3 regions of the Paenibacillus sp. PastF-3 genome follow, and region 2 is predicted to be linked to each of the others. Evidence: predicted binding sites of a transcription regulator. Region 2 holds the regulator's gene; each other region holds the start of a gene.

Region 1 (8,473 bases), on a different contig from region 2:
CATGTCAAAAAAGCACTCATGCTTAGCCTCATCTGTATGCTCATTCTTGCGATTGCCGGATGCGGCAGCAACAACGGGAATACAGCCGGAAACAAAGGGACTGCTGCGGAATCGAATGCAGCGACCGGATCAAATGCTCCAAAAGAGCTTACCAAAGTTAAGGTTGCACTGGACTGGACACCGAATACGAATCATACCGGTCTTTACGTAGCCAAGGATCTTGGTTATTACGCGGAAGAAGGTCTGGATGTAGAAATCGTTCAACCTGGCGCAGCAGGCTCCGATACCATGGTTACTTCTGGGGAAGCTGCTTTTGGGATCAGCGCTCAGGAAGGATTGACTCTAGCTCGTCTACAAGGCGTTCCCCTTGTCTCGATTGCAGCCATTATTCAACATAATACGTCGGGATTCGCCGCTCCAGTGGATCGCAATATTAAATCGCCAAAAGATTTTGAGGGTAAAACTTACGGAGGCTGGGGCTCTCCCGCCGAGGAAGCAGCCATGAAGGCGATCATGGACCCTGTTGGTGGCGATGTGAAAAAGGTGAAGCTAATCAGTATTGGTGAAGCTGACTATTTTACCGCAGTCAAACGTGACATTGATTTCGCTTGGATCTTCTACGCTTGGACCGGTATTGAAGCCGAACTGCGTGGAGAGCCTCTGGATATGCTGTACTTGAAGGATTATGCGCCTCAGCTCGATTATTACACCCCTGTGCTGACCACGAGCGAGAAGCAGATTTCTGAGAATCCAGATTTGGTGAAGGCTTTCCTGAATGCCACATCGAAGGGTTATCAATATGCGATTGATCATCCAGAAGAGGCTGCCGCTACATTATCCAAAGCTGTGCCTGACCTTGATGCCGAGCTTGTCCTAGCCAGCCAAAAATGGCTTAGCCCGAAATATAAAGACGACGCCCCCCGCTGGGGAGAGCAAAAAACCGAGGTCTGGCAGAATTACGGCGACTGGATGTATGATTTGAAGCTGCTGGACAAACCGCTGGATGCAGCTAGTGCATTCACGAATGATTTTTTACCGGCGGAGTAGACCGGACTTCCCAAGTTCGTTCAAGATTCGATGTCGAATCCGCTTCCTGTATCACTTCGTTATCAAAGTTGGCTTTTTGAACTTACCACTTCAATGAGAGTTCAAAAAGTCGGCTTTCAGAACCAAGAAGGTTGAACGTTACTTGAGGAAGGAGGAACGGAGCGTAGTGATGTGCTACGTGAGTACCGGACTTCCCAAGTTCGTTCAAGATTCGACGCCGAATCCGCTTCCTGAATTACTTCGTTATCAAAGTTGGCTTTTTGAACTTACCACTTCAATGAGAGTTCAAAAAGTCGGCTTTCAGAACCAAGAAGGTTGAACGTTACTTGAGGAAGGAGGAACGGAGCGTAGTGATGTGCTACGTGAGTACCGCACTTCCCAAGTTCGTTCAAGATTCGATGTCGAATCCGCTTCCTGTATCACTTCGTTATCAAAGTTGGCTTTTTGAACTTACCTATACAAATTGAGAGGATTGATTATTGTGGCTAACACATTGCTCAGCATTCAAGTAATTCCTAAGACTCCAAACAATGAGGATTCCATCCCATACGTCGATAAAGCAATTGAAGTTATTCAAAAATCCGGCGTTAAACATCAGGTGAACCCGCTGGAAACCACGATGGAAGGTGAACTTAGCGAGCTGCTTGAGGTTGTTCGTCAAATGCAGGAGGCGCTGATCGAAGCTGGTAGTCCAAGCGTGATCTCACAGATCAAAATTGCTCATAACCCTAACGGAATCAGCATGGATAAATTGACGGAGAAATATCGGCCGTGAGATCGACCTGGAAGCTAATATGGCCGCCCCTTGTGGCGGTCGTCTTCTTTTTAACCGTATGGCAGTTATCTGTTTCTCTATTCCATATCGAATCCTGGATTCTGCCAAGTCCTGCTGATATTGCCCGCGAATCCACCAGTAATGCTTCTGGTCTTTGGGCTCATACGATGGCTACGCTTCGACTCACATTAATCGGTTTTCCTATTGGTACAGGTGTAGGCTTGATCGTCGCTCTACTTTTGCATCTTTTGCCTTGGGCTAGACGCGCTTTTTATCCACTGATTATTCTGAGTCAAAATGTTCCCTCTATCGCACTCGGACCACTGCTTATCATCTGGTTTGGCTTTGGTCTTTTGCCCAAAATCGTACTGATTACACTGGTATGCTTCTTCCCGGTAGCTGTCGCTGCAATGGGCGGCTTGTCTCAAAGTGATCAGGTCATGATGAATTATATGAAAATGGCGGGCGCAAGCAAGTGGCAAATCTTCACCAAGCTGGAGCTTCCGTCTTCTATACCGGCACTATTTTCCGGTGTGAAAATATCCGCCACTTATGCGGTTATGGGAGCCGTGGTCGCTGAATGGATTGGCGCAGATAAAGGGATTGGCTATTATATGCTCCTCCAGAAATCCGCTTATCGTACGGATCGGATGTTTGTCGCTATTGTTATTATTGTGCTCCTTAGTCTTGTACTTTTTGCTATTATCGCGTTGCTCGAAAAATGGTTAGTTCGCTGGAAACCACGCCGTAATTCATAGAAAGGAAGATGCCTGTATGTCTCAAGCGACGCAAATAGGGCAAAGAACAACTGAAATCATAAGCTCTCCTGAAGCTCATACTGCACCACCTGCTCTTGAAGTAAGCGGCATCTCCAAGTCTTTCACCCATCGCCGCCGCGAGACGAACGTGCTGAACAACGTCTCTCTTAAGGTAGAGCAGCAAGAGTTCGTTTCGATCGTCGGTCCTTCCGGCTGCGGAAAAAGCACCTTATTCCATATGATCGGCGGACTAGTGAAGCCTGATGCAGGAACGATCCTCATGAACGGCAAGGTCGTTACAGGTCAACGTGGTGAAATCAGTTATATGCCGCAGCACCCCGCGCTTTTCCCTTGGCGTACGATTGAGGATAATGTGCTGCTCGCCGGGGAAATCAAAGGTGCTCTGCAGGATGGAGCTCGTGAAGAAGCGCGCCAGTGGCTCGACAAGGTTGGCTTGAGCGGGTTTGAACAGGCTTACCCGCATATGCTGTCTGGGGGGATGCAGCAGCGTGCGGCTTTTCTCAGAGCATTGCTAGCTCCGCAGGAGTTGATGCTGCTCGATGAGCCTTTCAGCGCATTGGATGCCCTAACTCGCAGTGAAATGCAGCGCTGGCTGCTCGAACTGTGGGAGGAGAATCGCCGCTCTGTGCTGTTCATCACCCACAACATCGAAGAAGCGTTGCTGCTCTCGAATCGTATTTATGTATTCTCGGGCCGCCCCGGCTCCATCCTACATACTGTTGACGTGCCATTTCCACGGCCACGCCGCGATGAGATTACGGATTCCCCGGAATTCCTTAAACTCAAACGCCAGCTGTCACAGTGGATGCGCGAAGAACAGGCTAAGAGCGGGAAGTAGCTTTTTGAATAGAGGTCACTCCACTCACTTTAAACAAGAGATTAAACAAAGAACCGCCCGGGCTTCAATTAGCCCAAGCGGTTCTTTTGTTTTAATCAGAATAACAGTTAAATCTTATTGTGCTTGTACAAACTCAGCAGATTTAATCCCTGCTTGACGGCCGAAAATAATGATTTCTGCTACAGAGTTACCGCCGATCCGGTTTTGACCGTGCAATCCACCTGTAACTTCACCAGCCGCATACAGGCCAGGAATAGCAGCGCCGTCTTTATTTAATACCTCTGTATTCGTATTGATCTTCACGCCGCCCATGGTGTAGTGAATCCCTGGGGCGATCTTAATAGCGTAGTAAGGACCAACGGACAAATCGTTGTCCATCCCTGTTGTTCTGCCGAATTCAGCATCGTTCTTGTTCTTTACTGCGCTGTTCCAAGTATCAAGTGTCGCTTTTAGCTTATCGGCTGGAACACCGATTTCTTTCGCCAATGCTTCGATGGTATCCGCTTGGATTACGAAGCCCATTTTGTCATATTGTTCAATTGCTTTCACGCGTGATTTAACGCCGGAATCAAAGACAAGCGTTGCCGCTTTTTCAGGAAGTGCATTGATCGCTTCGGTAACTTTATCACGTGTAGTCAATTCGTTTACAAACCGTGTGCCTTCGCTGTTCACGAGGATAGATCCTTCACCGCGAACGGCTTCCCCGATCAGATAAGATTTATCTTGTTGAACTGTTGGGTGAACTTGAATTTGATCCATATCGACAGTAGTTCCGCCAAGTGCCTCGATCATCTTGATGCCGTCGCCTGTACTACCGATTTGGTTAGTCGTAACGTATCCTTCCAGATCAGGTCTAACTTTTGATATCATATCCATGTTGGATCCAAAACCACCTGTTGTTACAACAACTGCCTTCGCTGTAATGGTTTTTTCATCAGCTTGATTAAAGAGTACTTTGACGCCGTTAGCCTTACCGTCTTTTTGAGTAATTTCTTTAACATCCGCGTTCACAAACAGTGGAATTTCTTTTTCTTGTACGTTTCTAACCAATCCTTTGACAAGGTATTGGCCTACCGCAGAGCCGTCTTCTGGACGGTGGGTGCGTTTTTCGCTCATGCCGCCTGTGATCGTAATATTGTTCAGCTTGATTCCGATCGAATCTAACCAATCGATCGCACTTGCGGAATTGTCAACGAAGAAACGAAGCATCTCTTTATCATTCGTGTCATGACCGCCTTTTAGCGTCTCTTCATAAAACTTATCATTGCTATCTTCAATGCTTTGCTCTTTTTGAAATTTCGTTTGGGAAGCGTTCATCCCTGAGGAGGATTTACTTGTATTCCCACCTGCAACCGGCATTTTTTCTAAAATAACCGGATTCAAGCCCTTAGCCTTAGCTTCCAGTGCAGCAGACATTCCCGCACCACCAGCACCGACAATAACGATATCATAATTATCTTTTAATTGATCCAGTGGTGTGTAACTAGCTTCTGATGCACCTGATACGGCTTCAGCTTTATCATTTTTGGCCGTCTCATTTACCTTACTTTTGTTCTCATTGCCATTACTATTACCTGCGCTGTTGCTATTACTGTTACCGCAGCCTGCGATTACGAGCATGACAGAGAGAATGAGAATGAGAGCAGTACTTGTTGTCTTCTTCATCTTTATAACGCCCCTTTGTGAATGTTTTCACATTTATGATAACGCAAGGATGCTGTTTTGTGAAGGTTTTTTAGTAATTAGTTATACTTACTGTTACATTTTCATGAATATTTTCATTTAAATTTTCATAAAAATTCTTGCTTTCAATATTTCCGCAACTTACTACTCAAAAAAAGCCACCCTTTTCAGGGCGGCCATCTGCCTTATTTTCTAGTCACTTATGGTATATAAGCAATAACTTCAATTTCTACGAGCCCATCCTTAGGCAGACGTGCTACTTCAACTGCGCTGCGAGCAGGATATGGCTGAGCAAAAAACCTTCCATAAATCTCATTTACCTTAAGAAAATCATTCATATCCTTTAGGAAAACGGTCGTCTTTATTACCTGGTCCATGCTTGTACCCGCCGCTTCCAGTATGGCTTTGACATTCAGCAACGACTGTTCCGTCTGTTCCTCAACCGTAGCAGGAAAAGTCCCACTAACCGGGTCTAGTCCGAGTTGTCCTGAAGTATATAGGACGTTCCCAAGCTTTACAGCTTGAGAATAAGGTCCAATTGCACCTGGTGCATCCGTTGTTATTACAGTTTCTTTATGCATATTTTTCATTTTAAAAGACTCCTTTATCCAACTTGTTCATTAGTTTTACCGTCATATTCCTTTAGCATTTCTGCCTGTTGCTCTGGCGTTAACTTCGCGATACCAAATCCCGTAAAGCCCCATATCGTCGCAAAGATTATTCCTGTCCAACAGAGAACAGCCCAAGGTAAATAGTCTAACGTTGCAACACCCAGCGTTCCCGCCATATAAGCACCTGCAGCTGTCCAAGGCAGAATAGGCTCGGTAATCGCCGCTGAATCCTCGATCGTACGTCCCAAATTCTTCGGATGCAAGCCCCGACAGATATATGCTTCACGCAGCATTTCACCTGGCATTAAGATGGATACCTGACCATTACTTGTAACCCCGATCATCGTAAGACCTGTAACAATGGTTGCTACGATCATTGAACCTGTGGAATGGACGAACTTCAAAAGCTTATTAACAATCAATTCCAAGGATTTCGTCAGAGATATGGTTCCAGCAAACGTGATTGCACAGAAGCAAATGAGAAGTGTACCCATCATGGAGTTCATTCCGCCACGATTTAGGAGACGGGGTACATCTTCAATAATGTTAGCAGAATCAAATCCAGCTACGTGAACCATAGAAATATTAAATCCATTAACAACAGAAGATACGACCTCATTCAACGTAAATCCCTGAAATACAAGTGCGTTGGCCATAGCGAACATGGAAGAGATCAGCATGACTGGGATGGTCGGCTTCTTCGTAATAGAACCATACAAGATGATTAGTACAGGTACTAATAGCAGCAGATTAAAGTCATAAATGGTATCTAATGTTCCCATGATCGTTCCAACCTTTTCTGGAACAATAGCACCGGCAGCATCTGTGTTTAGGCCTGTGATAATAAAGACAACGCTTGCAACGATAAATGAAGGAAGTGTGGTATATAGTAAATGTCCAATATGCTCATAAAGATTGACACCTGTTGCTAACGCAGCAATATTCGTTGTGTCTGAAAGCGGTGACAATTTATCACCAAAATAAGCACCTGCAACAACAGCACCAGCTACTGCTGCTAGGTTCGCATCCATACCCGCGCCAACACCCATAAAGGCGACCCCGATCGTTCCCGCTGACCCCCAAGACGTGCCCGTACAAAGTGAAACGGCAGCTGTCGCAATAAATGCGGTGATAAGCAGAAATTGTGGATTAATGATATTCAATCCATAATAAATCATCATTGGGATCGTTCCACCAACCATCCATGCCCCAATCATAAAACCCACCATGATCAGAATAAGAATGGCAGGCATCGTTTTCGCGATCTTGCCAGCGATAGATTCTAGTATGTCGTTATAGCTATAACCAAGAATAATCGCGATAATACCAGCAACAACCGCAGAGGTAATGATAAGTGGTTCAGGTGGTAATTCAAACAACACGTACCCTAAACTAAGTAACACAATCATTGTAATAATCGGTAATAGTGCTAAGAACATCGTCGGCTGTTTCTTGACTCTTGGTGATTCTGATTTGGACATGGTTATTTTCCCCCTTGATATGGATCTGAGAAAAGCTACTAATGAGGTCTTTCAAGGTCATTGATCAATTGTTTTTTACTATTTTTACTTTTTTAATGGATAAGCTCGATTCAGCCGTTCAAAAGCTTCCTGCAACAAGGGCCGTGGCGTCGCAATATTTAAGCGGATAAAGCCTTCTCCTGATGCTCCAAAACCTGTCCCAAAGCTCACGCTAACCTTCGCATCCGACTCGATCCACTGCTTTAGCTCTGCTTCGTTGGTACTGATTGCCCTACAATCCACCCATAACAGATAGGTTCCTTCTGACTCGATCACGCGAAGTTCAGGCATAGATTCAGCTATATACGCTTTCACCCAAGCGATATTGGCTGTGATATATCCTCGTAATTCTTCCAGCCATTCATCGCATTCCGTATAAGCCACTTCTAATGCAGGTACTGCAAAAAAGGTGGGGTTATGACAGCCCGCTTGCTGTAAACAACGTCTGAATTTCTCCCGCAACTGATCATTCGGAATCACGATGTTAGCAATTTCAAGGCTTGCAAGATTGAAGGTCTTCCCTGGGGAAGTACAGATAAAGGATCGCTGCTCAGCCTCGGTCGATATCTTCCCGATTATCGTATGCTCATGACCTTCATGGATAAAATCGGCATGAATATCATCCGATACAATATAAGCATCATACTTTGTACACAAGCTAACGATTCGTTCTAGTTCAGCTCGTGTCCATACCCGTCCAACCGGATTATGCGGTGAGATGAGCAGTACAATTTTAACCCCTGCTTGCATCCGCAACTCCATATCAGCAAAATCGATCTCATAACGCCCGTTCACTTCACGAAGTGGACTTTCCACTAATACGCGGTTATTTAGCTCTACTGATTTAGCAACCGGCTGATAGGCTGGCGTATGGATTAACACTTGATCACCGGGTTGAGTGAAGTTCTGAATGATCAGAGAAACCGCTTGCACAATACGAGGGCAAAACACGATCCATTCTTGCGGAACCTCCCAATCGTAAGCTTTTTTAATCCATCCCTGAACTGCCTCATAATAAGGTGGAAAAGGATCGGTATATCCATATATGCCATGCTTCGCCATCTCCGTTACTCGCTCTATCACCTGTGGAGGGGCTTGAAGATCCATATCCGCAACAGAAAGCGCTATCATTTCTCTGCCCAAAACTTGCGCCATACCATCCCATTTCGCGCAATTGGTCCCATATCGGCTAACAACCTTATCAAAGTCTATTGTCATCT
Region 2 (8,473 bases):
TTTAAGTATCGGGAGCAGGCGCTGTTAGTTATTCCACGGGATTTCCCTAGTGTGAAGGGCAGTGTGGGCGATGCCCGATTTGTTGATACACTCGTACAATCACTAGCAGAAGCAGCGACTACAACACGCGGGCGGATGCTTGTCCTGTTTACTTCTTACAAGATGTTACGCCAGGTTTACGATCCTTTGAAAGAGGCTCTAGCCTCACAAGAGATCACGGTGCTGGGTCAAGGCGTGGAGGGGGGCAGCCGTAGCAAGCTGATCCGCCGTTTTCAGGACAGTGCAGCCTCTGTACTGTTAGGAACAAGCAGCTTTTGGGAGGGTGTTGATATTCCGGGTGAAGCATTAACATGCTTGGCCATCGTGAGGCTCCCGTTTCAACCGCCAAACCACCCCCTAGCGGAAGCGAAGTCTGAGTTATTACAAGCCCAGAAAAAGAATCCGTTCATGAAGTTGTCTGTTCCTCAGGCGGTTATTCGCTTTAAGCAAGGATTTGGAAGGCTGGTGCGGACAGCGCAAGATCGGGGTATTGTTATTGTGTATGACACCAGGGTGATCGAATCTCACTATGGGAAATATTTCCTCTATTCGTTGCCTGGCCCAAAAATGGAGCATATGCTTACGGATCAAATGGTTCCTCGTATAGCGGAGTGGTTGGAAGACGGAGGCGTTTCTTAAAAAGAACGTCATCGATCATATTAATCACTCTACAATGAAGGGCGGTATAAGAATACCGCTCTTCATTGAGACGAGGTACACGAATTAGTATAAGGTTAGTAAAGAATATTACTTACATTAGGAGGTAAATTATGAAATCGGAAAAAATATCAGAAGCCGTTGTTCGCAGACTTCCTGTGTACTTACGTTTCCTAAATGATCTTCAGAAACGTGAAATATTAACCGTTTCCTCTCAAGAGCTAGGACAGAAACTTGATTTGAATCCCGCTCAAATTCGCAAAGATTTAGCTTATTTTGGAGATTTCGGCAGAAAAGGTATCGGGTATGACGTAACTTATCTTATTGAGAAAATCCGTCATATTCTGAAGCTGGATCAACAACTGAATGTGGCTTTAGTGGGTGCCGGTAACCTTGGACATGCATTATCTAATTATAATGCTTATTTGAAAGATACTATGAAGATTACCGCTATATTTGATTCCTATGCGCCTAAGGTAGGGCGGAAAATCAACTCACTTACCGTTCAACCGATGGAGGAGCTTGGTCAGACGGTTCGTGAGCAAGGTATTCGAATTGGGATAATTACAGTACCTGATTCAGAAGCGCAGAATGTAGCGGATATTCTCATTGAGTCTGGCATTGAGGCGATTTTAAATTTTGCACCAGTGATTCTAAAAACACCATCGAATATCCGGGTTCATGCTGCTGATTTTACAACAGATTTGCAAAGCCTTGCTTATTATTTGAAGGATGGAAAGGAAGAAAGCAGAAATGAAGAGCAATAAAACGATTATCAAGGGCGGGCGTTTTCTTACTCCGGGAACGGATGAGCCGGTTCTTAGTGGATATATGACTATTGAAGATGATTTGATCACTTACATAGGAAAAGAAGAGCCTTTAATAGAAGACGATGTGCAAGTTGTTGATGGCAGTCGTCTGTTGTTTATGCCAGGTCTGGTAAACACGCATGGCCATGCCGCAATGTCATTGCTTCGTGGTTATGGAGATGACTTAGCGCTTCAGGTGTGGCTTCAGGAGAAGATGTGGCCGATGGAAGAGAAGTTCACCGGAGAAGATGTATACTGGGGAACCTCCTTGTCTGTACTTGAAATGCTGAAAGGTGGCACTACAACCTTCCTGGATATGTATGATCATATGGACCGAGTAGCGGAGGTCGTCGAATTATCAGGTATTCGTTCCGTATTAATGAGAGGCGTAATCGGTCTATGTCCAGAAGAAGTACAAAATCAGAAGCTTGCGGAAGCGGTTTCTTTTGCGCGTAACTGGCATGGTAAGGCTGAAGGTAGAATTACGACAATGATCTCGCCACATGCCCCATATACATGCCCACCAGACTTCTTTGTTAAGTTTGTGCAGGCGGCTCATGATTTGAATTTACCGATGCATACCCATATGTCCGAAACGAAACGCGAAGTGGAGCAGAATGTGGTGGATTACGGACTGCGACCAGTAGCGCATTTAGAGAAGCTTGGAATGTTCACACGTCCGTCTATAATCGCTCATGGTATTCATTTGAATGATGAAGAGATCGAGATACTGGCTCGTCATGATGTAGGTGTATCCCATAACCCTGGAAGCAATCTTAAGCTGGCTAGTGGAGTTGCTCGAGTTACGGATCTTCTAAAGGCCGGAGTGAAGGTGTCACTGGGTACAGATGGAGCGGCAAGTAATAATAATTTGGATATGTTTGAAGAAATGCGTCTTGCAGCACTCATCCATAAAGGTGTAAGTGGTGATCCTACGGCTGTTCCGGCTCCGGAAGCTCTACGTATGGCTACGGAGTATGGCGCGAAGTCTATCTTTTTAAATGATGTGGGTAGACTCGCTGTAGGTATGAAAGCTGACTTTATTGCTATTGATATAGACCAGCCGCATTTGCTCCCACACACAGATCTGTTGTCTCACGCTGTTTATTCTGCCAGTGCCAAGGATGTTGAGCATGTATGGGTGAATGGTAAACAGGTTGTTAAACATGGACAATGTGTAACGCTAGATGAGGAAGCCATCCGTCGTAAGGCGCAAGAAGCCTTTGATGGACTGCTTAAACGATAGTCTAAGATCATAACAAATAACTGAAAGGCTGTGACTTTCTGCAATTGCAAAGTTACAGCCTTTTGTGTTTCTGATCATTAGATCATTGAAAGAGATATGAAACTTTGGATAAACACACGGGTGTGTTATATAATCAAAAAAGATATATTACTAGAAAGGGAGCTGTACCTTGAAGAAAAGGAAAAAATGGATCCTCCTGGGGTCAGTTCTGATTCTGCTCCTTCTGTTCGGACTCATCCAGTTCTATGCTTATATTATGAAAGATCAATGGAACGAGCGAGATATCGCTAAGGATGTCGCCAAAACCAGCGCGGGTCTAACAGAGGTAACTAAAGCACAGAAATCCGTGTGGGATGAAAATGCAGTCTACTGGGTCTTAACAGGGAAGAATGAATCCGGGACCGAGTTGATGGTTTGGGTACGCTTTACTGTAGATGGGAAGTTTGCCGAAGGCGCCGACGCAGTATTCGCCGAGGAACTAAGTAAAGGGACCTCTGAAGAAAAAATGCGTAGTCTTATAAAAGCCGATCTCCCGGATATTAGCATTGAACGGTTGTTACCGGGGGTGTATAACGGAGAGTATGCTTGGCAGCTTTTTTATAAACAAAGCGGTCGGTATTATTATCAATTTTATCGGTTCTCAGATGGGGCTCGAATGGGTGAAGGATACAGTTTACCTAGCCGCTAAGTTAAACAAAATTACTTTAGGAGAAACAAGCGGACTATTTATGGTTCGCTTGTTTTTATATAACATATTAGATTGATACACTAAAAGTATACGTAATGTGATATACTATAAGAGTAGTTTTTATATATTGTCGTCAAAACCGCATACGAAAATAGGCCTGTTAATTAGAGATAAAGGCCTGTTTTTGTCGAAATAAATCAATATTTTTAATGAAATGGAAATATTTAAAAAATAAAATTTTAAATATATTCACACTTTTTATCATTTTCGTATATACACCTGTGATATACTACTGTTTGTAATTAGAAGAGTAGTAGTAGAACGTTAGGCTCTGATGAGCATTAACGGCTGTGATTTTGGATCATCCTGTTTATCGTTTTGTCATCTTTGAGAGGAGGACGTTTCTTGAAATTACGTCTTGTACCTGTACTGATAACGTCTCTACTGTCCGCTACGCTATTATTCGGAGGATTCTTTTTATATCGTCAGTTTGCTTTACAGGAACCACTCCAAAAGATAGTATCAGGCTATGAAGGAGTGAATACTTCACATATTAGTATTAACCGTGATGAGGTCACTTTGAAACTTGAATTACAGCCGGGCACGAATTTACGTGATCTGGTATCGTATGTTTCCAAAGAAGGAAAATCAGTGATTGAGGGACGTAAACTTAAACTGGATGTGGAGCAAAACTCCAGTGAATTATTGGATAATTACTGGGATAAAGCGTTGTTCTCTGTAGCTGAAGCGATGGAGAGCCGTAAATATACTCTTATACCTGCTGAACTTGATAGATTGAAAGAGCAGAATACCGACTATAAAGATGTGATAGCAACAACTGAAATCGACGACACAAACGTGTATGTAAGCTTGAGTAACGGGAAAGAAAGCAAATTTATAATTTTACCACGCAAACCTGCGACCTTGGGGGTATGGAATAATGCCTAAATACCTTAAAGAAATTTTAATCGGATTTATTCCTGTACTGTTTATTTTCATGGCTTTTTTAGGTATTAATATATTCCCTATAGTTATAGCAGCTGGGATGCTTACTGCACTACTTATCATTGCTCATTTACGTGGCGGGCTTACGGTGAACGCCGGTGCTGGAAAGAAACGCAAGAAGGAAGGACCTTCAAAACTCACTTTTGAAGAAATTGGTGGGCAAGACAATGCAAAGCAGGAGCTCCGTGAAGCACTCGATTTCTTGATCCGGCATGAGGAAATCAGTAAATTTGGGATTCGTCCTTTGAAAGGGATTCTGCTTACAGGCCCTCCAGGAACAGGTAAGACCCTTATGGCTAGAGCGGCAGCCCATTATACAAACTCAGTATTCGTAGCTGCATCAGGCAGTGAATTTGTGGAAATGTATGTGGGTGTCGGTGCTGGCCGTATTCGTGATTTGTTTAAGGATGCACGTACCCGTGCCGCTAAAGAGAACAAGCAAAGCGCTATTATTTTCATAGACGAAATTGATGTAATTGGCGGTAAGCGTGAAGGTGGGCAGCAGCGTGAATATGATCAGACCTTAAATCAGCTGCTGACTGAAATGGATGGTATTTATAATAATGAGACACCGCGTATTCTGTTGGTAGCTGCAACGAACCGCAAAGAGATGCTGGATTCGGCATTGCTACGTCCTGGACGGTTTGATCGTCATATTCAAGTGGACATGCCTGACAAGAAGGGCCGCAAATCGATTCTGGAATTGCATGCTAAGAATAAACCTCTTCATGAAGAAGTGAGTCTCGATAAAATCGCAGAAGAAGCCTATGGCTTTTCCGGTGCTCAGATTGAAAGTGTCATGAATGAGGCTGCGATTTATATGATGCGTGAGGACTTGACGAAAGTTGAGCAGCGGCATCTGTCGATGGCAATTGACAAGGTAATGATGGGTGAAAAAACGGATCGAGAAACCAATCACGAAGAGAAAAAGCGGGTCGCCATTCATGAATTGGGACATGCCATTATGGCAGAGCTCCTGCGTCCCGGAAGCGTCAGTCAGGTTACATTGACTCCACGTGGGCAAGCCCTTGGTTATGTGCGGCATAATCCTCAGCAAGAGCAGTATTTGTACACCAAAGATTATTTGGAAGATCAGATTATGATTGCACTTGGTGGAGCGGCGGCTGAAGAGATGTATTATGGCGGACGAAGCACAGGTTCGCGGGGTGACTTTGATCAGGCGCTGAATATTGTGGAAACGATGATGAAGTCAGGTTTAACTTCGCTGGGTATCGCCAAGCTGGAAATGGTTACCACTGAAGAGCTTATGAAGGAAAATAGTAAGATATTGGATGAACTGATGGTTCGTACTCATGAGCACCTTGAAAAGCAACGAAATGTATTTGATTACTCTCTTGACATTTTAATGAAGGAAGAAGTACTCTCTGGAGAGCAATTTCGATGTCAATTTCGTGACAGCGTCCTTTTACCAGCATAAATATTTATGCTGGTTATTTTTTTTTACTTTTCAGGCATGCTAAGATATCATTATATGTCGGGCTTTATAAATTTTTGCGACAGACAAGGTACAATACAAAAGTATAGATACCTGAAAGGATGGAGACTTTTTTATGAATTTCAAAAAAATAGGTGTCATCGGCGGTGGCACAATGGGACAAGGTATTGCTGAAATGTTAGCAGCCAAAGGCCTGGATGTATTGCTGGTGGAGAAAACCGCAGAGAAACTGGACTACTCTTACGAAATGATCGAGACAAGTCTAGATAAGCAACTGGAGAAATGGGCGATCACTCAAGCTGAGAAGAAGTTGATTCTTAGCCGCATTCAAAAAGTGACACATTTCGCGGAGCTTAGCTCTTGTGACATGGTTATCGAAACAATCGTTGAGGATTTGGAAGAAAAGAAAAAGATTTTGAATCAACTGGATCAAGTATGTCCAAACCACATTATTCTTGCCAGCAATACGTCAACACTTAGCTTGACTGAACTTGCAAGTTCTACAATGTATCCGGAACGCGTTATCGGTATGCATTTCATATATCCTGTAGCTAAAGTAGATCTTGTTGAAATTGTACGCGGTCTGAAAACCTCAGATGCTACTTTTGAAGATACAAAAGCCTTTGTTGATGAGATTGTTGAGAAAAAAGGTGTAATGATTTATGAATCCCCAGGATTTGTAACATCACGCCTCATTTGCTTGTTCATCAATGAAGCTATGCATGTGCTGCAAGAAGGCGTTGCCTCTGCACAGGATATTGACGATGCTATGCGTATTGGTTATCAATTCCAATATGGACCGCTTGAAATGGCTGACAGATTCGGCCTGGATTCGGTACTTGCTGCACTCGAAAATATGTTCCGTGAATACGGAGAACTGAAATACCGTCCTTCTACTATTCTTAAAAAGATGGTACGTGCAGGACAACTGGGTATGAAATCAGGAGAAGGCTTCTTCAAGTACGACAAGGATGGTGACCGTGTATGAATATTCTAGTTATTAACTCAGGTAGTTCTTCATTGAAATATCAGCTGTATAACATGACTGATGAATCGGTTTTGGCTAAAGGTCTGGTTGAACGTATTGGAATGGATTCCTCCATTCTGAATCATAAACCGACTGGCAAAGCGGAAGTGACAGAAGTAAGCGAAATTCTGGAACATAATACTGCAATCCGTAAAGTCATTGCCTGTCTTACAGACAAAGAGCATGGTGTTATTGAATCCATTAAAGAAATTGATGCTGTAGGTCACCGTGTAGTACATGGTGGTGAGTTCTTCAAGGCCTCCGCTCTTGTGGATGCTGACGCAAAAACGAAAATTCGTCAATTGTTTGACCTTGCACCACTGCATAACCCGGCAGCAATGATGGGGATTACGGCTTCTGAAGTAAATATGCCGGGTGTACCGCAGGTTGTTGTATTCGATACTGCATTCCACCAAACTATGCCTGAAAAAGCTTATATGTACGCTATTCCTAGAGTACTGTACAATAAATATAAAGTTCGTCGTTATGGCGCACACGGTACATCACACGACTTCGTAAGCAAGGCTGCTGCGGAGTACTTGGAGCGTCCGCTGGAAGATCTGAAGATCATTACTTGTCATATTGGTAACGGCGGTAGTGTAACTGCAGTTCAAGGTGGAGTGTCCGTGGATACTTCCATGGGTATGACCCCTCTGGAAGGTTTGATGATGGGTACTCGTAGTGGTGATCTTGACCCAGCAATTGTCCCTTACGTGATGAACAAGGAAGAATTGTCCGTAGGTGAAGTGAACTCCATGTTGAATAAACATAGTGGTCTCTTAGCCATTTCGGGCGTAAGCAGTGACATGCGTGATATTATTGATGGTATGGAAAAAGGTGAGCCTAATTCCACGCTAGCTTTTGAAATGTATGAGTACCGCTTGCGCAAGTATATCGGTTCATATACGGCTGCGATGAACGGTGTAGATGCGATCATATTTACTGCCGGTGTTGGTGAAAATGCTTCATTGCTTCGTGAGAAACTGCTAAATAACCTTACTTTCTTGGGTATTGAGTTGGATGCTGAAGCTAACAAAGTTCGTTCCGGCGATCCACGTCGTATCTCTACGGTAGATTCTAAGGTACAAGTGCTAGTAGTTCCGACAAACGAAGAACTTGTCATTGCACGTGATACACACCGTATTGTGCAAGGAATTAACGGCTAAATTAGAGGAGAGATTGAAGGCATGGCTAACAAGAGTGTAATTAAGAACGTGAATGAACATGTTGGAGAGAGTGTTGTTATCGGTTGTTGGGTAAACAACAAGCGCTCCAGTGGTAAAATTCAGTTCCTGCAGCTTCGTGATGGTACAGGTTATATTCAGGGAGTTGTAGTGAAATCTGAAGTACCTGAAGAGGTATGGGATGCAGCTAAGAGCCTCACACAAGAAAGTTCTTTGTATGTGACCGGAATTATTCGCGAGGAACCTCGCAGTCAATCAGGTTTTGAAATGACTGTAACTGGAATTGAAGTCCTGCATCTTACAGAGAATTATCCAATTACTCCGAAAGAGCATGGCGTAGATTTCTTGATGGATCACCGTCA
Region 3 (8,473 bases), on a different contig from region 2:
GCCAGTCCACCGCATTCACCATATATCTCAGCGAGCGAATAATCCCTTTATAATGATTGCCAATGTCCAATTGTTCATTTAGCCCGTTGAAATAACTGCCTTGCAGGGAATCCCCAGAGTAACCTTCCTCAGCATACCCCCGCACACCCATATACTCATTTCCCAGCGAAAAAATAGATTCCGAGGTCCGATTTCGTTCTGGATCAAAGCCCTCTTCAATAATTGCCCAAGGATCTACCTTAAGATATTTGTCAGCCACTTTAGCCATGTATGATTTCCCCTTCTCCTGGTTTTTGCTCCATTCTCAGGATATCGTTCCATACCCGTTGCGCCAATGTCTGACCTTAATGAAGATATGTGCATTTATACGGAATTGAAATCGAATGGATTTCTATATCATGAATTTTTGCAGTATACTATGTAGAATCTAATAAGAACAAAATAAACAGTGACAGACCCATTATTTGAGAATAATGGATTGCCACTGCTGATATATAAAGAACATATACTTCTTACTCCTTTTTAGTTAAAAATCATATTACATCTTGCACTTTTGAAGTGAAAATAATCACAATGTTGAAAATTCGACACTTTTAAATGGTTTTTCTTAACCAAATCAAAGATTTTAGAGGTATAATTAATTTAAAATTTACTGAAAAACTGAGGGAATAAAGGGGATGTCGATTATGCTAAAAGAACATTACAATGTCATCGAAGCCCACGGAAATACAAACTGTTTCTCCGAACAGAATTTCAACAGACTTCTTGTTACGATGAAAGAACGCGTTGTTCCAGAGGGTTCACATCTTTTCTGGGAAGGCGACTACTCGGATAAATTGTTTTATATCAAACGTGGACGTGTGAAATTAACTAAATCAACGGATGAAGGTAAGGAACTTATTCTTTATATGTACCAAGCCGGCGATATGGTAGGTCAAGCGGACCCATTCTTCAGCACCAAGCACAGCTTTACTGCAGAAGTGATTGAAGAAAGTGAAGTTGGCGTTATCGAGCAAAAGGATTTAGAAATTCTCATTTGCCAACATTGTGATTTTGCGATCGACTTTATGAAATGGATGGGCATTCATCACCGTCTAACTCAAACGAAATTCCGTGATCTGATGATGTACGGCAAACCAGGCGCACTTTGCTCCACTCTCATTCGCCTCGGCAACACCTATGGTGAGAAGAGCAGCGATGGTGAGAATATCCTCATCAACAAAAAAATTACGCATACAGATTTGTCCAACATGATCGGCGCTACTCGTGAGAGTGTGAACCGGATGTTGAGCGACTTGCGTAAAAAAGATGCGGTTGAGTACGAGAACGGTATGATTGTCATCAAGGATCTGGGCATGCTGCAGGAAATTTGCCACTGCGAAATGTGTCCTAACGAAATCTGCCGGATCTAAATTTCTGTCTTATAATATACCCTCTATTCTCCTCAATGAAACATATATGACCCAATTATTCTGCACATTATAAAATAGAGTGGTCGAAGACGCCTAGCGAGGGCGTCTTTTTTTATAGCATAATGATGAAAAAAGAACTGATCCCGAATCGGGTCAGCTCTTAATCATAAATATGCTCTTAACTTAACATTTGGTCTGAGCACCACGCACGGGAGAAATCATCCAGTAGGCCATACCGACGAATACGCCACCGCCAATTATATTTCCTAACGTAACGGGTATCATATTGTGTATCCATCCGGTAATTGTAACGGTGTCCGGGTGATTCGGGAGCAGCACAGCAACACTCAGCAGCGTCATATTAGCCACACTGTGCTCATAGCCACTCGCAATAAAGGCAAATAAACACCACCAGATTAGAACCAGCTTGGCCGTTTCACTTTTGGCGCGCGAGGCCATCCATAGTGCTAGACAGACCAGCCAGTTACATAGAATCCCCCGGAAAAACAGCTCTGAAAACGGAAGGCTCATTTTCTTGGCTGCAGCCGCAAAGATCAGATGCTCTGGGGGAGCCGCACTGAATAGTCCAGTTCCTCGAATCAAAAGTGCTAAAATCACTGCCCCTACCACATTCCCTACAAACACAAGCACCCAGTTCTTAACAGTATCCCAGATACTTGTTCTACCAGCTAGTGTACTAACCGTAAAGAACATATTATTTCCGGTAAACAGCTCTGAGCCTGCAAACACAACAAGAGTCAAGGCAATACCGAAGGATGCACCCATAATGAGGGGTTGGAAGGGCGATTTGGCAGCCGCTAGAGGCGCTCCCAGCGAGAAAATAAGGATAATCCCAATGCCTACATATGCCCCTGCCAAAAGGGCTGCCAGAAAATATCTTGGTAAACTTTCATTCATTTGGTCACGCTTACTGACTGCCGCCTCGACAATGTTCTCCACACTCTGAGTAAACATAATACTCCACCCCACCGTTTTCTATTTCATCCTTTACTACAAGCTTCGGTGTCTACAAGCTCACTGTCACAATGTCTCCGTCAAGGGAGACTGGATAAGTCACAACGATACCTTGATCCGGTGCCTGAACTTCACCCGTGCGAAGATCTATTTTCCAATCATACAGCGGATCATAAAGAAAGTGACCCGAAACGATTCCTTCAGCAAGCGGCCCCCCTTTTGGATGAGGACTCCGATTCTCAAGCGCATAAATCGCTCCGTCAGAGGTACGAAATACAGCCAGTTCCACATTTCCAGCCACAACTACCCGGCCAATTTGTAACAGGAGATCCTGTACTGATCCTATTGCATACGTTTGTGTGGTCTTATTCATTGCTCTCTCCCCTTCTGTGTGCGTTATATCCGCTAGACTCTTGTTTCTTCAAAAAGCGCAGTACGAGTGCTGCTGTCATTGAGCATTTTTTTCCAAGGATCCGTAACCTGAGTGAGAGCAAAGTCAATCCGTGCTGCCAGCTCTTTGCGGTTATCTTCATTATCCAAAATGACCGTTTGAATCTGCTCAAGTCCCATACGCTCAACCCACTCGGAGGTTCTTTCCAAATAATTGCCGGTCTCACGGTAATATTGCATCACAGCGGAGCACACCTCGATCAACTCATCATCGGTCTTAATTTTGCAGAAAGAGTCAGCGATCCTTGGCTTAATCCCACCGTTACCACCGATAAACACTTCCCAACCACCATCATTACCGACGATGCCAATATCCTTCGTGCAGGATTCCGCACAGTTACGTGGACAGCCGTTGACAGCTATTTTAAACTTGGCGGGAAAATCAAGACGTTCATACTTACGTTCTATGAGCGCGCCCATTGCCAGCGAATCCTGTGTGCCGAAACGGCAGAACTGTGAACCCACACAAGTCTTAACCGTACGTAGCGATTTGGCATAACCATAACCTGATGGCATATCGAGCTCTTCCCATACTTTCGGCAGATCCTCTTTTTTCACCCCGATCAGATCCAGGCGTTGCCCACCAGTCACCTTCACAACTTTCACGTCATATTTAAGGGAGACATCGGCGATTTTCTTCAAATCCTCCGGTGTTGTTACCCCACCATACATGCGTGGTATCACGGTGTAGGTTCCATCTTTTTGAATATTGGCACCCATTCTTTCATTTACAAATCGGGATTCTTTCTCATCCTGATGGGTATCAGGGTTCATCATTCCTAGATAATAGTTAATTGCCGGACGACACTTGGAGCAGCCTTCCTCTTGTTTCCATCCGAGTACATTCATGACCTCTTTTGTTGTTTTAAGACCTTTAGCTGTGATTTCAGCAACAATTTCATCACGGTTAAGCGTTGTGCACCCACAAATACCTTGCTTAGCAGCTTGCTGGAAACTGTCACCTAAGACAAATTGCAGGATTTGTTCTACTACGGGTTTGCAACCACCACAAGAGCGAGTAGCGCCAGTACATGCTTTGATCTCATCCACAGTAGTAAAACCATGTTCAGTAACAGCATCTACGATCGCTTTTTTAGTTACACCGTTACAGCCGCAGACAATTTCTTCGTCCGCCATAGCTTCTACGGATGTACTCTTCTTTGCTCCGCCACCGCAGCAGCCCGTTCCCATGACTTCTGTATAAATTTCATCGGTCATTATCGCGCTTTGTTTTACTAGCTTTTGCAAATTGGCGGACTCCGTCACATCACCGAACAATACTGCACCGACAATCACATTATTTTTGAGCAGAATTTTCTTATAGGTTCTCTTCCATTCATCTTTATTTGAGATCACCGTGTGATCAGAGGAATCCAAAAACTCACCCGCTGAAAATACATCCACCCCAGATATTTTAAGCTTCGTGGAGACAATCGAACCTTCATAAGGCTTGGTATTGCTACCACATAAATGTTTAGCTAGAACCATGCCTTGTTCAAATAATGGAGCCACCAGCCCGTAACACATACCGCGATGCTCGGCACATTCGCCGATGGAATAAACATTCTGCATCGAGGTTTGCAAATAATCATCCACCACGATCCCACGATTTACGGAGATTCCGCTTTCTTTTGCCAACGTCACGTTCGGTTTGATTCCAACAGCCATTACCACAAAATCCGCTGTAAGCATACTGCCATCGCTGAAGCGCAATCCACTAACTCTCTGTTCCCCGGTCAATTCCACCGTTTGTTTGCCCATAGCAAATTTCACACCTTGACGCTCCAGCTCAGCTTGAAGCATCGAGGAGGCATTCCGATCAAGCTGACGCTCCATCAGATCTTCCATCAAATGAACTACGGTAACGTCCATGCCTAGGTTCACAAGACCTTTTGCCGCTTCCAGCCCAAGTAACCCCCCGCCGATAACAGCTGCTTTGCTGTATTGCTTGGCCGCTGACAGCATCGCATCACAGTCTGAAATATCCCGGAATCCTACAACGCCCTCTTTATCACTGCCAGGTACAGGTAGAATAAACGAATTCGAACCTGTCGCAATAATTACCTTGTCATAGGGGACTATCTTCCCGTTATCCGTAACCACTTGCTTCGAGCCTTCATCAATTCGTGTCACCGTTGTTCCCGTGTGTAGAGTTATATTATTGTCTTCATACCAATTCCAGTCGTTTAGGATGATATCATTAAGGGTCTTACTTCCTTCAAGAACATAAGACAACATGATCCGATTGTAATTGGGATGAGGTTCACTTCCAAAAACCGTAATGTCATAAGCTCCACCCAGCTTCAATATCTGCTCAATCGTACCTATGCCTGCCATACCGTTGCCGACTAATACTAGTTTTTCTCTTATCGTTGTCATGGTTAGGTGCCTCCTCAAGCTTATGAATACCTGATCAATCTCTCTTCTACATATTGGAATTATACGTTTCAAATTCAAGTCATCATTGTGATTGCAGTCACTTTAATTGTGAATATTTTCACACTTTAGTGTGCTGATAATTGTTAGATATCTTTTCCACATAAAAAGCCAGATTAACGGTTCTGAACAACCGTTAATCTGGCTTAATGTACGATTTTTAGCGTAAAGTCAATAAAATCTCCAATTCATCTTGAGCCCTGAGCTTCATATCCATTCCATCATCGAGTAGTTGTTTTCCGTTCACCTTCAGCTTCCATTCTTCATTACTTAGAGGGGTATAATCATTGACGGAAAGCACCTTTTTATTATCATCCGCCAATTGTACCCTACTACAGCTTTTGAGCAAATCTCTTACGGTTAAATCTTCTCTAAATAAAATAATATACGTATGATGCAGGTCTACTTCTACACTTCCACCGTTCAAGGTCAGCCTTACTGTTTGAAGTGGTGCTTGATGATCCTTCGACTTCGCGGTGAAGACTAGCTGTGAATCATACCCTACAGTATTATTCCAATCCGCATTCCCAATGATTTGACCGCCCATCTGAAGCTCCCAAACCAATCCCGACTCTAGCGAAAAATCCTTTACCGAAAGAATGCTTGAGTTATCCTCCGCAAATGTGGCAATATTACTACCTTTCAGGAGCTCCATGAGCGATATTCCATTTCTATAACTCCCGCTAAGTAACCTGTCCGATGGTTTAGTAAGCAGTTCATTATCTCCAACCCTTATCGATATTGTCGGTCCCTCTAATCCTGCCGCACCATTATTAGCATTACTATTGCTGTCATTGTTAGTAGAGCATCCACCTATTGTGAATCCGATGACTAAACCTAGCATCAATTTCCACAATGATCGTATGGGCATCCTGACACCGCCTTGTCCCGCCTAATGACCATATAGCGTCTCAGGCTTGTAAAGTTATGTATACTGTCTTTTTAAGGATAACTTAAACAAGCCATGTTCTCAAATAAAAAAGCCCCCTAAGGGGCCCTTTAGAACACTATTCATCTTCACTGAAACCTAGGGAACAATATATTATTCTCCAAATGTACGTGTTCAAAAGTCATACTCTCCAGCTCTTCCAGCCGGGCATATGTCAATCGATAGGTCGTGCAAGCATGCGCCGGTGGAGTGAAATCATCTGTAACACTACGTATTTTTCTCAAAATATCGCCCGCACCATCATGCTCACTCTCCAGCTCAGACAATGACTCACGAAGCGATGTCAGGCCTTCTTCACTAGGATTAGCAGCGTATGTCAACAGCTTAGGAAACTCATCTTCTTCTTCTTTAGCCGTATGCTCGAGTAAATCTTCCTTAAGTGTGTTGAACAAGTTATATAATTCCACCAAATGGGGAGAATCCCCACCATGCACTCGATACACCTTAGTTACATTTTGGCTAATAAGGGGTAGCTCTTCACGAAGATAACGATGGTGTTTGTTAATAATATGGGCAATTAACTCTTCTGAGGATGCAGTATTCCAAGCGATTTCCTCTTGGGGTACTGGATACTCTTGGAACAGCTTGTTTAGATCACCGATGATTATCTCGTGATCCAGACCACGCTCAGCTGCTGCTTCAGCAAGTGGTTTAGCTCCACCGCAACAAAAATCAATCCGTTTTGCTTTAAAATAATCTGCCGCTTTAGGGAATTGCAATACAATATCCCTCACCAGTGCATCTGGGGTAAACCCAGCCTGTACCGATTCTGCTTGTTTCGAATCCGAAATACTATCATTAAGTTGTTTAGTTTCCATTATAGCTCCTCCTTGGGTTATGGGATTAGGTTCTGAATAAATCTTATCCACTTCTTCACCTTAACCCTGAAAGGAACTTTGACTTGTGATTGTACGCACGGAAATTGTATCTTATTTTTGAACGAGATTGGAGAATGTACATACATAGTAAGCGCAAAAAAGCACCTTTGCCTACAAAGGTGCTTTTTCAACTCACTTTATTGCACATAAGCCTGCATATACGTCCGCTGTCCCTTTGAATCCTTCAAATAAGGTCCCAATCCAGCAAAACGGGAGTGATCCATATAAACACCGGTCATCCATCTGCCTTCCGTCAAGCCACCATTCCATTTGAGGACAAGATCTGGTGCGGAAATCCATTCCTGAAAGACTCGTATATTCTGATCTTTGTATTCTTTACATGGCTTAGACCGCTCAATAAGGTGGAACTCATTCAGATAAGTTGGAACGAAATAAGAGGATATCGTATGCAAATCATCATCGTCAAAAAAAGGCTCATCGCCTAAAAAGGGTTTGAATAATACGATATTCTCGTACATGGACCAAATTAAGGCTTGAAGTACCATACTCTGGCGAATGCCGTTATGAAACTTATATTGTCGCCCATGATTCGCCGCATTCACATCTTGTGGAGGTTCCGTGGACTCCAGACAGTGCCGTTCACAACCAATACACTTCCAGCCGGTCGGACTTTGAATCCATTTTTGAAAAATAGTCCCACTATCATTGTTTCCTTTGTAGAGTGAAGAGATAATGCTGTAAGGCACGCCAATCCACGCATCCCATAAGGAATCAGGAAGATGGCTATGCAGCATGAACAACGTCTTGTCATAGATGAGCTGTACTTTGATAGAAGCATTCTCTAGCTCAGCAACATCCTTTTTTCCATACGTTATTTCCCGGGAAAATAGGGTCGTCTTCGTCTTCATCTCCCTCGCCTCCTAACAGTTTTGCTATGCCTGTACTCCAGCTGAGTAGATTTGAGCAAAAACCAATACGCGAGCGCTTCCATTCAAGGATCATACAATGTTTTTCTATTATATTACAATTATTTTTAAACTGTGCAAGTTTTTTTCAAGCATAAAGGATTGGAACACAACTGTCACTGTCTAATATTTAGAAACTGAAAAGCCCCTTTTCCACCATTTCGGAAAAAGGGCCACAACATTACTGTGAATTTTAGTCAACCCAGCTCTCAGCCCAAGACTGAATCTGCTGCATAACAGGCTGCAACGCACGGCCTTTGTCTGTTAATTCGTACTCAATACGTACGGGTGTTTCTGGGTATACATGCCTAACCAGGATACCCTCACCTTCCAAATCCTTCATCCGCTCGGACAGCATCTTATCGCTCATTGAAGGAATGAGGCCGGAGATATCTTTAAACCGCTTCGGTCCACTCATCAATGTCTGAATAATAAGTCCATTCCAAC

The links. Region 2 encodes Rex, which represses fermentation and respiration genes when NADH is low (regulators of the CRP and FNR family bind a similar motif). Its sites were predicted from a motif close to TTGTGAAATATTTCACAA; they were not measured.
Region 1: the regulator Rex is predicted to act here: its motif matches at 5,120-5,137, upstream of M2444_RS13090 (flavocytochrome c).
Region 3: the regulator Rex is predicted to act here: its motif matches at 5,323-5,340, upstream of nirB (nitrite reductase large subunit NirB).

Annotation. Positions count from the first base shown of each region.
Region 1 covers NZ_JARXWM010000005.1:309,732-318,204, reverse strand. The annotation lists gene M2444_RS13115 (ABC transporter substrate-binding protein) at 1-1,047, shown strand, start outside; gene M2444_RS13110 (hypothetical protein) at 1,214-1,366, shown strand; gene M2444_RS13105 (thiamine-binding protein) at 1,529-1,822, shown strand; gene M2444_RS13100 (ABC transporter permease) at 1,819-2,580, shown strand; gene M2444_RS13095 (ABC transporter ATP-binding protein) at 2,597-3,439, shown strand; gene M2444_RS13090 (flavocytochrome c) at 3,554-5,104, opposite strand; gene M2444_RS13085 (RidA family protein) at 5,323-5,712, opposite strand; gene nhaC (Na+/H+ antiporter NhaC) at 5,727-7,214, opposite strand; gene M2444_RS13075 (MalY/PatB family protein) at 7,299-8,471, opposite strand.
Region 2 covers NZ_JARXWM010000002.1:588,025-596,497, reverse strand. The annotation lists gene dinG (ATP-dependent DNA helicase DinG) at 1-678, shown strand, start outside; gene M2444_RS06695 (redox-sensing transcriptional repressor Rex) at 810-1,463, shown strand; gene M2444_RS06690 (amidohydrolase) at 1,450-2,751, shown strand; gene M2444_RS06685 (cell wall elongation regulator TseB-like domain-containing protein) at 2,921-3,439, shown strand; gene M2444_RS06680 (hypothetical protein) at 3,845-4,387, shown strand; gene M2444_RS06675 (AAA family ATPase) at 4,380-5,882, shown strand; gene M2444_RS06670 (3-hydroxyacyl-CoA dehydrogenase family protein) at 6,016-6,888, shown strand; gene M2444_RS06665 (acetate/propionate family kinase) at 6,885-8,093, shown strand; gene asnS (asparagine--tRNA ligase) at 8,115-8,473, shown strand, end outside.
Region 3 covers NZ_JARXWM010000003.1:158,326-166,798, forward strand. The annotation lists gene M2444_RS07970 (glycoside hydrolase family 65 protein) at 1-268, opposite strand, end outside; gene M2444_RS07975 (Crp/Fnr family transcriptional regulator) at 687-1,412, shown strand; gene M2444_RS07980 (formate/nitrite transporter family protein) at 1,596-2,387, opposite strand; gene nirD (nitrite reductase small subunit NirD) at 2,440-2,760, opposite strand; gene nirB (nitrite reductase large subunit NirB) at 2,793-5,216, opposite strand; gene M2444_RS07995 (hypothetical protein) at 5,434-6,144, opposite strand; gene ric (iron-sulfur cluster repair di-iron protein) at 6,291-7,040, opposite strand; gene M2444_RS08005 (hypothetical protein) at 7,238-7,969, opposite strand; gene M2444_RS08010 (winged helix-turn-helix transcriptional regulator) at 8,220-8,473, opposite strand, start outside.